3 regions of the Fictibacillus sp. Mic-4 genome follow, and region 1 is predicted to be linked to each of the others. Evidence: predicted binding sites of a transcription regulator. Region 1 holds the regulator's gene; each other region holds the start of a gene.
What was found. Region 1 encodes LexA, which represses DNA repair genes until DNA is damaged. Its sites were predicted from a motif close to CGAACATATGTTCG; they were not measured.

Region 1 (4,501 bases):
TTATTTTTGAAAATTTGCAACAATAAAAAGAGCCTAATTTGCAAAAAATACAAATCAGGCTCTTTTTCCCATAAAAGATTAGCTGATGTTTTTACTGCTTCAAATTCTTTTTGCTTTTCTGGCTTTCTTTTAGCTTCTCTGGGGTAACATCATTGCCCTCTGGATCAACGATTTTTATCGAATGCAACTTGTTTTCAAAAGAACGGCGTACATTCTTTAAATACTCTTCCCGAAGTTGTTTTTGTTCTTTCGCTTCTTCTATTGATAGTCCTTCTCTTTTTGATTTTTTAGAAAGATAATTAATCCGTTCAATCTTCTCAGGTGATAGCATGCAATTAACTCCTTACTCTATTTAAATTACTACTATATTAACGGAAATTAAGGAGAATTTCTAGCCTTAGAATCATTGCTCTCGATATACTCGATATACCGCCGGTGCACGGTCGCTTTTGATGCTTCATATCCCAGGCCTTTTAGTGTTGTCGCAATCTCCTTGAAGGTTAAATTCATTCGGCGCAATCTGATGATCTCATTGATGGGGAGTTCCTTTCGCTCCCTTCCGCCGTTCTGTCTATTTTTTAAATTGAGCTCAGGGTTGTACCCATTTTTAATCGCTTTTTGCATTCCACGCTTGATCTTCAAATTGTGCAACTTCCGTTGATACTCCTCGACCACCCCGACAATCTCAAGAACCATCGATTCCGCCTCTTGCAGCTTATATTCACCGTGAAACGTGAAAATTTTAATGTTATATTTCAGCAATTGATGAAGAAGCGCTATTTTCGCATTCCCTCTTCCAAGCCTCGTGTCATCAATAACGAGCAGTGTATCAAACCGTTTATTTTTCGCCATTTCCATAATGTCGAAAATTCCATCGCGATCAAGGTCGTAACCGCTCGCCTGCTCTTCAATGGTCCGCACAACGTCCATCGAGTATTGATGGGCAACGGCCATCAGCTCTTCTTTTTGCCGCTCTAAAGAGGAATATTGCGACTCTTTTTCCGTACTAACTCTGCAATAAATAACAGCTTTCATAATAGCCACCTAATCTTTTGTTGTTTTCACCGGTATCGTAATTTTCTGTCCTGGAATAATATTCCCGGCATAAATACCGTTTCTCTCCTCCACCCAGTGAATAAACTCCTCATTGGATAAATGATGTTTTGCTTTAAAATTTTCGGCAAGCTTCCACAATGAATCCCCTTTATGGACAGTAACTTGTATGTAATGCTGCCGATCTTCAGCAAGCGAATGGTGGACAAAGGTAAGGAAGAAACCGAATACAAGCGCTACCAATACTATAATATAAGATAATCCTTTACGTTGCATTAATAACCACCCCTAAACCGAATATTTGTTCTTGTTTATATTATAAAAAGAACATCCGTTCTAGTCAACGTTTTTTTTTCGAACTTATGTTTGTGGAAAACGAACGTTCATGTTATACTTTTTGTAAGATGATTCTGTAAAAAGAGGTGGAAAAAAATGAATAAATTAACAAAAAGGCAGCTCGATATACTGGAATTTATTAAGCAAGAAGTTCAAAAAAAGGGATATCCGCCATCCGTTCGTGAAATCGGAGAAGCTGTCGGGCTTGCATCAAGCTCTACAGTTCATGGGCACCTTTCAAGACTCGAGAAAAAAGGGCTCATCCGCAGAGATCCAACGAAGCCGAGAGCGATTGAAATTTTAGGGGAAAATAACAATGATCCAGTTCCAAAATACCGTACGGTCAATATTCCTGTCATCGGTAAAGTTACCGCCGGAACTCCGATTACGGCTGTGGAAAACGTTGAAGAATTTTTTACCTTGCCGGAACATGTTGTCGGAGATAATAATGTATTCATGCTTGTCGTTCAAGGGGATAGCATGATCGAAGCCGGAATCTTCGATAAAGATCTCGTTGTCGTCAAACAACAGCCAACCGCTGAAAATGGGGATATTATCGTTGCGATGACGGAAGACGATGAAGCGACGGTTAAACGCTTTTTCAAAGAAAAAGACCATATCCGCCTGCAACCTGAAAACTCTGCGCTCGCTCCAATTATATTGAAACAATGCACGATTCTCGGCAAAGTTATCGGCGTCTATCGCACCATTCAATAAACAAGCATACATAACAGCAAAAATCCCCGCACTTTTTAATGTGCGGGGTTTTTTTTCAATGTTTAATACATCGATAAATATTGTTCGCGCTCCCAAGGATGGACTTGCGTTCTGAACATATCCCATTCAATTTCTTTTGCTTCAGCAAAGTGGCTCACAGCATGGTCGCTCAATGCTTTGACAAGCACTTCGTTTTTCAACAGGCGGTCAAGCGCTTCTTTTAACGTTGCTGGAAGATCTAAAATTCCTTCTTCTTCACGCTCTTCTTTATCCATCACATAAATATTGCGGTCAACTGGTTTTGGAGCTTTCAACTTGTTTTTAATGCCATCAAGGCCGGCTGCAAGAAGGACAGCCATCGCAAGGTAAGGGTTTGCCGTCGGGTCCGGGCTGCGCACTTCGATACGTGTGCTTAAGCCGCGTGAAGCCGGAATACGGACAAGAGGGCTTCTGTTGCGCATGGACCAGGCGACGTAACACGGAGCTTCATAACCAGGCACTAAACGCTTATACGAGTTTACTGTCGGATTCGTAATTGCCGTGAAATCTTGGGCGTGTTTTAAAACGCCGGCAAGGAATTGCATCGCCGTTTCGCTTAAACCAGTATCTGAAGATGGATCGTAAAATGCATTTTCGCCATTTTTAAATAATGACATGTTGCAGTGCATACCGGAACCATTCACACCGAACAATGGTTTTGCCATGAACGTCGCATGCAATCCGTGTTTGCGAGCAATCGTTTTAACGACAAGCTTAAAGGTTTGAATGTTATCACAAGTCGATACGGCATCTGCATATTTAAAATCAATTTCGTGCTGCCCTGGAGCTACCTCGTGGTGGGAAGCCTCAATTTCAAAGCCCATATCTTCTAATTCAAGAACGATATCACGCCGGCAATTTTCGCCAAGATCTGTTGGGGCAAGGTCGAAATAGCCGCCTTTATCATTTAATTCTAGCGTTGGTTCGCCATGCTCATCATTTTTGAAAAGGAAAAACTCTGGCTCAGGTCCGATATTAAAATCAGTAAATCCAAGCTCTTCCATTTCTTTAAGAACACGTTTTAAAATGCCGCGCGGGTCACCTTCAAAAGGAGTTCCATCCGGGTTGTAAATATCGCAAATAAGGCGCGCCACTTTTCCTTTTTCGGCAGTCCAAGGAAAAACAACCCATGTATCTAAATCCGGATACAAATACATATCGGACTCTTCAATGCGAACGAAACCTTCAATTGAAGACCCATCAAACATCATTTTGTTATCCAATGCTTTTTTCAATTGTCCAATTGGAATTTCAACATTTTTAATAACTCCTAGTAAATCGGTGAATTGCAAACGGATAAAACGAACATGTTCCTCCTCAGCAATTCGCATGATGTCTTCTTTCGTATACTTAGCCAACGTCGTTCTCCTCCTCTAAATGATCAAAAATGAATTAATGAAAAAATCGTGATAACTCCCCTTGAATAAGGGACGTTTTTCCGAAACGGCCCGCATGCATCAACTCACGCTTTAAGCGGCGATGAATCGCCGAATCGGAAACCTCTTTTTTCGCCTGCATCTGGTGCCCTGCTTGTAGGATATTGACCGCCTGTTCGTTTAATTCGAACACTCTCTTAATCCCCGCCAGGTTTACACCCTGTTCTAGCAAAGCTTTAATTTCAAGCAATTTATCAACATCGTTGAAAGAAAATAAGCGGCGATTTCCTTCCGTACGTGCCGGATGGATGAGATCATGTTCTTCATAGTAGCGAATTTGACGTGCTGAAAGCTCTGTCAATTTCATTACAATACTGATTGGAAATAAAGGCATATTTCTTCTTGTATTGTCATTCACGATCAATTCCTCCTTTCAACTTATTTTTATCTTATGTCATAAAAGCTCACATGTCAATTAAATGTTATGTTTTTTAACATGATTTTTTCAAAAAAAAAGAAGACCGGGTCTTCTTTTTAAAAATCAATTAACTTTTTCTCTAATAAATGATCGACAGCCGTTAAAATGCCGATTTTTACATGTTCATAGGTTAAACCGCCCTGGACATATGCTATATACGGCGGCCTGATTGGACCATCCGCGGTAAGCTCAATGCTGGCTCCCTGGATAAACGTCCCCGCTGCCATAATGACATCATCTTCATACCCCGGCATATAACCCGGAGTTGGAATAGCATGACTATTTACCGGGGAAACGGTTTGGAGCGCCTGACAGAAAGCGATCATTCGCTCTCGGTCATGAAACGAAACAGCTTGAATTAAGTCCGTTCTTTTCGCATCCCATGACGGATTAGTCGTAAGCCCGATTTCCTCCAAAAAAGCGGCCGTAAAGACAGCCCCTTTTACCGCCTGTGCCGTCACGTGAGGGGCGAGGAAAAAGCCTTGATACATTTCCAATAAAC
Region 2 (4,501 bases), on a different contig from region 1:
CCTCGATGGACTGGATTTAAACAAGGCTGTTTTGAAAATACGCGGAAAGAAAGGATCCGTCGTGACGCTTGGCATTAAGCGCGAAGGGGTCCATGAAGTCATGAAGGTGAAAGTCAAACGTGACACGATCCCGATCGAAACCGTTTACTCCGACACGAAAAAGGTGAACGGCAAAACGGTAGGCGTGTTAAAAATAACATCGTTTTCTGAAAATACGGGTGAGGATTTCAAGACGAAATTAGAATCGTTAGAGAAAAAAGGCATCGATGGGTTGATCATTGACGTTCGCGGCAATCCTGGAGGGTACTTGCAGGCCGTCGAAACGATCGTTGACCAAATCATTCCGAATAAAAAGCCATCTTTGCAAATTGAAGACCGCAACGGTAAAAAACAGCGCTATTTCTCTAAATTAAAAGAGAAGAAAAGCTACCCGATTATCGGGCTCATTGATGGCGGCAGTGCTTCCGCTTCAGAAATATTGGCGGGTGCGTTAAAAGAGGCCGGCGGCTATGAACTCGTTGGCGAAAAATCTTTCGGTAAAGGGACAGTGCAAAACGCAACAGATTTTAACGACGGAAGCAACATTAAATTGACGATCGCAAAATGGCTTACGCCGGACGGAAATTGGATTCATAAAAAAGGAATCGAGCCGTCGCAAGAAGTGAAGCAGCCTCCTTATTTTTATAGCAACTTCTTAACGGTCGAAAAACCGCTTGAGTTTGATATGACAGGCGAGCAAATTAAAACCGCCCAAAAAATGCTGCGCGGCCTTGGATTTGAGCCGGGACGCACGGATGGTTATTTTGATGAGAAGACAGAAACCGCTGTAACGGCATTCCAAAAAGCGAATGATTTAAGAGCATCCGGTGTGATTGATAAAAAGACGGCGGAGCGAATCGAGGAAAAAATCATTTCGAAAGTCCGTGATGAAAAAAATGATTTGCAGCTTCAAACCGCCCTCCAGCTAATTACAGATGGCAACTAAGCTAGAAAATAAGCCGAAGCCCCGCTTCGGCTTATTTTTTTATTGTAAGTTGCTTTAGCAACTTCAACTGAAGTTTGATAGAATAGGAGAAAAGAGGCTTGTTAGGGGTGAATTTATGGTTCCATATGCGATTGGATGGCTAAAAGGAGTTGCCGGCCTATTTTTGCATCCCCTTCTTTATGTGTTTATTGGATTGGCTTTTTACATCGGATATAAACGGGTAAAGCGGGAACGGAAAGAATTTAAAGTAAAGGTGCATCCGCTGATCGATAACCTCATTCAATCCGTGCTTCCCGGGCTGTTGGTTGGCATCGTGTTTTCGACAATCGTGCTAGTTGCCGGAATTAGCATACCGATGGGTATGGTCGTGTTAATCGGGATGATGTATATTTTGCTCGGTTTGTCATTGAAAACACGTCTCATGAATCCGGCCTATGCGATCGGGCTATCAGCGCTTGTCGCCAGTTTACTGCCCGCGTTTCATACAGGCTCAAAGGCGATTGATCGCTGGATAATGGAAGTTCAGCATACGCCGATTGAGACACTTGCTTTTCTATTAGCTATGCTGCTTATCCAGGAAGCTATTCTTATTCTTTGGAAAGGGGCAAAGCGGACATCACCGCGCTTGTTCAAAGGAAAAAGAGGGCAGTTTATCGGTGCGCATGAAGCGACCCGTCTATGGCTCGTCCCGCAATTTTTACTCCTGCCTGTAGGTTCGTTCCCGCATGACGGATGGTGGCCGCTATTTAGCATGGACGCAGCGGGGTACACGATCATTCTTATTCCATTTGCGGTCGGATTCAGGCAGCTTGTTACATCTACGATGCCGGCTGAAGCGATTAAAATGACGGGTGAACAAGTATTGGCATTAGGAGTGCTTGTTTCACTTATTACCCTCGGCGGTTTTTATTTCAACCTTCCCATGCTCTCACTCATCGCAGTCATTGGCGGTATGTTATGCCGGGAGTTCATTACAATCGCCGCAAGCAAATACGATAACAAAAGGGCTTCATTTTTTGTGAAAAGAAATGCGGGGCTTCTTGTCTTAGGCGTAGTCCCCGGAGCGCCGGCGGCTTCAATGGGAATTGAGATCGGTGAAGTAATCATGAAGGTGAACGGCATGCCAGTGGCGAATGAAGAGGATTTTTACAAAGCTCTGCAAATTAACGCTGCTTTTTGTAAGTTGGAAGTCCTTGATAAAAACGGGGAAATTCGTTTTGCCCAGCGTTCGCTTTATGAAAATGAACACCACAAGTTAGGGCTTTTGTTTGTCCATGAATTGGAGGATAGGAAAAGCGCTGTTGGCACATAACTCCTTTTGCACGGGGCTGGCCGAAAAGGAGCTGATTCTTATTCAATCGGCTCCTTTTGTTTTTATCATGAACGTATAGTATGGTTAAGAAGTGCATTATCGTATAGGAAATTGAAAGAGAGGCTTCACCATGATTTTTCAAGTCATTTTGGCGGCGCTTTTGCCGATTTTTTTTCAACTGCTTTTCAATCGCATTTTATTTTCAAAGTTTGTGCCGCTCATTATAACCGTATTGATTTTACTTTTTGCGTTTGATGGCATCCATCGCCCGCTCGCCATCCAGATCATCGCCATCGTTTCCACTGGAATCGGTTTTTGGCTCGGGCTTTTTATTTATCGAAAACAGGAGAAAAAGGTGGAGTAAGTAAAGCGTCACTCAAAAAGGGTGGCGCTTTACTTATTCGTTGAATTTCCAACGAATATTTGTTCGTGAAAATTAGGTTTTCTATAGCTGACTGTGATATAATGTCAATAGAATAGAAGAGAACGGAGGGGTTACTCTTGAGTGAAGGTTTTGAACTAGTTTCCGCCTATCAGCCGCAGGGCGATCAGCCTGAAGCAATCCGGCAGCTGGTGAAAGGAATCCAATCAGGAAAACGAAATTTAACGCTTCTTGGAGCGACCGGAACAGGGAAAACATTTACCGTATCGAATGTCATTAAAGAAATAAACAAGCCGACACTTGTCATTGCCCATAATAAAACATTAGCCGGCCAGCTTTACAGTGAATTTAAAGAGTTTTTTCCGAACAATGCAGTAGAATACTTTGTCAGCTACTACGACTATTATCAGCCGGAAGCTTATATCCCGCAATCGGATACGTACATTGAAAAAGATGCGAGCATTAATGATGAGATTGATAAACTGCGGCACTCCGCTACGAGCGCTTTATTCGAACGGAACGATGTCATCATCGTAGCGAGCGTGTCGTGCATTTACGGTCTCGGTTCCCCGGAAGAATATAAAAGCCTTGTCATCTCGCTCAGGACAGGAATGGAAAAGGATCGTGACAAGCTGCTTCGCGAATTGGTCGACGTTCAATACATTCGTAATGACATTAATTTTACGCGGGGAACGTTCCGTGTTCGCGGAGATGTCGTTGAAATTTTCCCGGCCTCCCGAGATGAACATTGTCTTCGTGTCGAGTTTTTCGGAGACGAAATTGATCGGATTACAGAGGTCGATGCCTTGACGGGGGAAATTATCGGTGAACGGACGCATGTTGCGATTTTCCCGGCCTCTCACTTCGTTACGCGGGAAGAAAAGATGAAGATTGCCATTAAGCGGATTGAAGAAGAGCTTGAAGAACGGCTAAAACAATTAAAAGAAGAAGGAAAGCTGCTTGAAGCGCAGCGCCTTGAGCAGCGGACCCGATATGACATTGAAATGATGAGCGAAATGGGCTTTTGTTCAGGGATCGAGAACTATTCTGTCCATTTGACATTGCGCCCGATTGGCTCCACGCCGTATACGTTGTTGGATTATTTTCCCGAGGATTCGTTAATCATTATTGATGAATCGCATGTCACGTTGCCGCAAATTCGCGGGATGTACAACGGCGACCAGGCGCGGAAAAATGTGCTTGTGGAGCATGGGTTCCGTCTTCCGTCAGCAAAGGATAACCGTCCGCTGACGTTCGAAGAGTTCGAAGCGAAAAAGTTCCAGCATATCTATGTATCCGCAACTCCAGGGCCTTACGAATTGGAGCACTCTCCGAAGCCGATCGAGCAAATCATCCGTCCGACAGGCTTGCTTGATCCTGAAGTTGAAGTTCGTCCAATCAAGGGGCAAATTGATGATCTGCTTGGCGAAATTAACGAGCGGACGGCGAAAAATGAACGGGTCCTTGTCACGACATTAACGAAAAAAATGGCCGAGGATTTAACCGACTATTTAGAGGAAATGGGTGTGAAAGTCCGGTATTTGCATTCGGAAATTAAAACATTGGAGCGAATTCAAATTATCCGTGACCTTCGCCTTGGCGTCTTTGATGTTCTTGTCGGGATTAACTTGCTTCGGGAAGGGCTCGATATTCCGGAAGTTTCGCTCGTTGCCATTTTGGACGCCGATAAAGAAGGGTTCCTCCGCTCCGAACGTTCACTTATTCAGACAATTGGCCGGGCGGCGAGAAACGCAAACGGCCATGTGATCATGTATGCTGACAAAATAACGAATTCGATGAAAATCGCCATTGAAGAGACGAG
Region 3 (4,501 bases), on a different contig from region 1:
AAATGAAAAGGAAATTTCTAAAGTATTGATTCAAAAATTTACTGAGCTTGGCGTCGAAGTGTACGAAGATGATGCGGAATCGAAAACGGAACACGGCGCCGGCAACCTTATTTGTACATTAAAAGGCAATAAAGAAGGGGTTGATCCGATTTATTTTACTTCCCATATGGACACGGTCGTACCCGGCAAAGGCGTAAAGCCATCCATTAAAGATGGAGTGATCGTGACAGATGGAACGACGATTCTTGGAGCGGATGATAAAGCAGGGCTTGCTGCTATTTTCGAAGCGATAAAACAATTAAAAGAACAAAACATAAAACACGGCGACATTCAATTTATAATTACGGTTGGGGAAGAATCCGGTTTAGTCGGGGCGAAAGTACTAGATTCGACGCGAATTACGGCTAAATACGGTTTTGCCCTTGACAGTGACGGAAAAGTTGGAGATATTATCGTCGCTGCTCCAACTCAGGCAAAATTAAAAGTGAACATTTATGGGAAAACGGCTCATGCCGGAGTCGCACCTGAAAAAGGCATTTCAGCGATTACACTTGCTGCAAAAGCAATTGCTAAAATGCCGCTCGGCCGAATAGATGAAGAAACGACGGCAAATATCGGCCGTTTTGAAGGCGGAACACAAACAAATATCGTATGTGACCATGTGTTTATTCTCGCCGAAGCCCGCTCGCTTATTCCGGAAAAAATGGAAGCGCAGGTTGCAAAAATGAAAGAGGCGTTTGAAACGGTAGCGAAAGAAATGGGCGGAAGAGCCGAAGTTGAAGTCGAAATTATGTATCCGGGATTTAAATTTGGCGATGGGGATCATGTCGTTGAAGTTGCGAAAAAAGCGGCTGCAAGAATTGGAAGACCTCACCGTCTACTGCACAGTGGTGGAGGAAGCGATGCCAATGTGATCGCCGGATTTAATATTCCAACAGTCAATCTCGCTGTCGGGTATGAGGAAATTCATACGACAAATGAAAAGATGCCAATCGAGGAATTGGTAAAAACAGCGGAGATGGTTGTAGCAGTCATACAAGAAACAGCAGGTGAATAATACAAATGGGCCTTTCTGGTACGGAAGGCCCATTTTTAATTAGGAATTTGACAATTGTTTACATAGTCTATAGAATATTTTTATAATAGAACTGTTTGGAAGATTATGATAAAGAGTAGAGAGATGAGAATCAGGAGGGTTAGGGGAATGTCAATGAACGAACTAGCGAACATGCATATGATGCTGAATTATATGAGGGGAACGTATAAGGTTTTAGAAGAAGAATTGCAAACAGCGGCAAAGGCTCTTGGCCTGACGCAGGCGGAACAACACATATTATGGATCGTTTCTTTCGAGAAAGATGTGACCATTTCAAGAATCGCTAAAATTGGTCTCTGGGATGTATCCACTGTCATGCAAGTTATTAAGCGATTAAAAGATAAACAGCTCGTTCAAGTCGTGAAAAAAAGCGATGATCGCCGGATTTCTTATGTAATGTTAACGGAAGAAGGAAAGAAAAAGCGAAAAGAATCCGAACAGCTCGATTTGAAAATTTATCGTTTTTTCAAAAAATGGCTCGAAGATGAGACGAAGAAAGAATTCATCGCTGAATTAATTGAGCTGCATAGAGAAATTAACCAGCATTTTCACGGCCGGGAATATGTAAAGTGGATAGAAAGCACAACGAAAAACATAGCGGAATAAGAAGCATACATACATAACTAGTGGCCCGATAGGGGTGGATGAGATGCGAAAAAGTTCATTTTGTCCATTCCTTTTTTATTTATTAGTAATAGGGAGCGGCGGCTATTGCCCTTGCTCCCTTTTTATTGGGAATGTAGAAAAGTAACTAATTGACTACTAAACGGATGGCTGATATTCTAATAATGAAAAAGAATGTATGTTCGTTTGCGTGCGTTATCAATCATTGCAGAGACTAAAAGGTGGTGAAGAGATGGGCGAGCAAAATCAAAAAAGAAGAATCATATTGCACGTAGATATGAATTGTTTCTATGCTTCTGTTGAATGCGCATTCGATCCGTCTCTTCAAGGAAAGCCGCTCGCAATTGCCGGTGATGTGGAAGACCGGCGGGGCATTGTCGTCACTTGCAGCTATGAAGCGCGCGAGTTTGGGATCAAACCGCCCATGCCGCTCTGGGAAGCGAAACGATTATGCCGGCATCTGCTTGTGAAAAAACCAGATTTCCAAAAGTATAAAGCGATGTCTGCACGAATGTTTCAATTGCTGAGAGAATATACCGATCTCGTAGAACCAGTCTCAATCGACGAAGGCTATATGGAATTAACCTATGTAAAAGCTGATCCGCTTTTCATTGCCTATGATATTCAAAGGCGATTGAAAGATGAACTTGGCCTTCCTTCAAGCATCGGGGTTGCTCCGAATAAGTTTCTTGCGAAAATGGCATCCGATATGAAAAAGCCGATGGGCATTACCATTCTCAGAAAGAGGGATATCCCAAAAATTCTCTGGCCGTTAGAAGTCGGGGAAATGCATGGGATTGGAAAAAAGACGGAACATAAACTAAACGAATACGACATTTTTACGATAGGCGACCTTGCGAAAGAAGATTCTTATGCGATGAAGCAGCGGTTTGGCGTCAATGGTGTCAAAATGTGGGAGAGAGCGAACGGGATCGATGAAAGAAAGGTGGATCCTGACAGTGCTAATGATTATCAATCGATCGGCCATTCCACGACGTTAAAAGAAGATACGGTGAGCCAGACGATGCTAAGCGCTGTATTTTCAAGATTGGCGGAGTCGGTTGAGAGGAGATTAAGGCAAAAACAGGTGGTGTCTTCTGCCATTCAAATTGTCATTCGTTACGCGAATCGTCATACAATCACTCGCAGTAAAAAACTAGAAAACCCCATTCAAGAAAAAGAAAAAATCTATGAAAACGCGTGGCAGCTTTTTAAGAAACATTGGAACGGTGAACCCATTCGATTGCTCGGCGTAACAGCCCTTGATTTAGTGGAACGAGACTCGGCTTATATCCAGCTTGATCTTTTCCATTACCATGAGGAAAAAAGAAGAGAAGATCTAACGAAAGCATTGGATGCGATCCGAAAAAAGTATGGAGATAAAGCGATTCAAAAAGGAAACAATAAAGAGTGTAAGGAATAAGGCCCGTCACCTTTTCATACAATCATCCTAAAGCAATTGATAGGTTGGTGATTTGAATTGAATCGATTCGCCCGCTATTTTAAATCGGCGCTTATCGTTATTTTCTTATTGTTGTTTCTGTTTTTAGCGTTCCAATACAACAAACAGTTGGTGCGATCGTTTGACCGAACCGTTATCCATTTTATTACCGGTTTTGAGACGAAGAACGTGACTTCTTTTTTTATTGTTCTTACAACGATCGCCACAAAATACTATGAATATTTATTTTTAGCCCTGTTTGCCGTCATTTTTCTCCTGTTTTTACGAAGAATGCTGGAACCGGTTATGCTCGCTGTCACGTTGATTGGCGTCAGATACGGAAATCATTTGTTAAAAGATTGGTTCGGCCGCGAGCGGCCTGCTTCTCATCCATTAATTGAGGCGGGAGGGTACAGCTTTCCAAGCGGCCACGCGATGATTTCGATCGCTTTTTTTGGCATGGCGGCATATTTGATTATTTCGGTTATAAAGGAACGAGTGATCGTTAAACGGTGGATTGCCATAGTTACTGCTTTATTTATTTTGCTTGTCGGCATTAGCAGGATTTATTTAGGAGTGCATTATCCAAGTGACATATTGGCGGGATTTGCCGTTGGAGGAATCTGGCTTTTAGCTTGTATCGGTATATACGACTTTTTTGCCAAAAAACGAATAAAAGTACTTCTTTAAGGTGGAGACAAATGGAAATACAATTTTTAGGAACTGGAGCTGGAATGCCTTCAAAACAGCGAAATGTAACGGCCGTTGCGTTGACATTTTTACAGAGTGCGAACGTCTGGCTGTTTGACTGTGGCGAGGCGACGCAGCACCAGATTTTACATACATCGATTAGACCGAGGAAAATAGAAAAAATTTTTATTACCCATATGCATGGAGACCATATATTCGGATTGCCCGGCTTGGTTGGAAGCCGTTCATTTCAGAGCGGAGACAGCCCGCTCGTCATTTACGGACCTGAAGGAATACGGCAGTTTGTTGAAACGAGCCTGAAAGTGAGCGAGACACACCTCACATATCCGTTTGAAGTGGTAGAAATAGAGGAGGGCCTCATTTTTGAAGACAGCGAGTACAGGGTATTCAGTAAAAAGCTGGATCACGTCATCGATAGTTTCGGCTATCGAATTGAGGAAAAAGAGCGCCCGGGTAAGCTGAAGGCCGGCTTATTAAAAGCAAAAGGGATTCCTCCGGGGCCGATTTATAAGAAATTAAAAGACGGGGAAGACATCAAGTTGCAAGACGGTTTGGTCCTTTACAGCCGCGAGTTCCTTACGCCTCCGCTTCCCGGAAGGGTTGTGGCCATTTTAGGAGATACCCGTTAT

Region 2: the regulator LexA is predicted to act here: its motif matches at 2,714-2,727, upstream of uvrB (excinuclease ABC subunit UvrB).
Region 3: the regulator LexA is predicted to act here: its motif matches at 1,892-1,905, upstream of WD019_RS05955 (DNA polymerase IV).

What each region holds. Positions count from the first base shown of each region.
Region 1 is NZ_JBBHZM010000001.1:416,742-421,242, reverse strand. Features, by position in the region: gene WD019_RS02135 (DUF896 domain-containing protein) at 92-331, opposite strand; gene WD019_RS02130 (YneB family resolvase-like protein) at 379-1,035, opposite strand; gene yneA (cell division suppressor protein YneA) at 1,045-1,329, opposite strand; gene lexA (transcriptional repressor LexA) at 1,486-2,106, shown strand; gene glnA (type I glutamate--ammonia ligase) at 2,169-3,503, opposite strand; gene WD019_RS02110 (MerR family transcriptional regulator) at 3,538-3,939, opposite strand; gene WD019_RS02105 (aminotransferase class I/II-fold pyridoxal phosphate-dependent enzyme) at 4,056-4,501, opposite strand, start outside.
Region 2 is NZ_JBBHZM010000008.1:30,373-34,873, forward strand. Features, by position in the region: gene WD019_RS07860 (S41 family peptidase) at 1-985, shown strand, start outside; gene WD019_RS07865 (PDZ domain-containing protein) at 1,101-2,297, shown strand; gene WD019_RS07870 (DUF2198 family protein) at 2,428-2,661, shown strand; gene uvrB (excinuclease ABC subunit UvrB) at 2,799-4,501, shown strand, end outside.
Region 3 is NZ_JBBHZM010000005.1:57,003-61,503, reverse strand. Features, by position in the region: gene WD019_RS05965 (tripeptidase T) at 1-1,057, shown strand, start outside; gene WD019_RS05960 (MarR family winged helix-turn-helix transcriptional regulator) at 1,205-1,702, shown strand; gene WD019_RS05955 (DNA polymerase IV) at 1,953-3,143, shown strand; gene WD019_RS05950 (phosphatase PAP2 family protein) at 3,201-3,851, shown strand; gene rnz (ribonuclease Z) at 3,863-4,501, shown strand, end outside.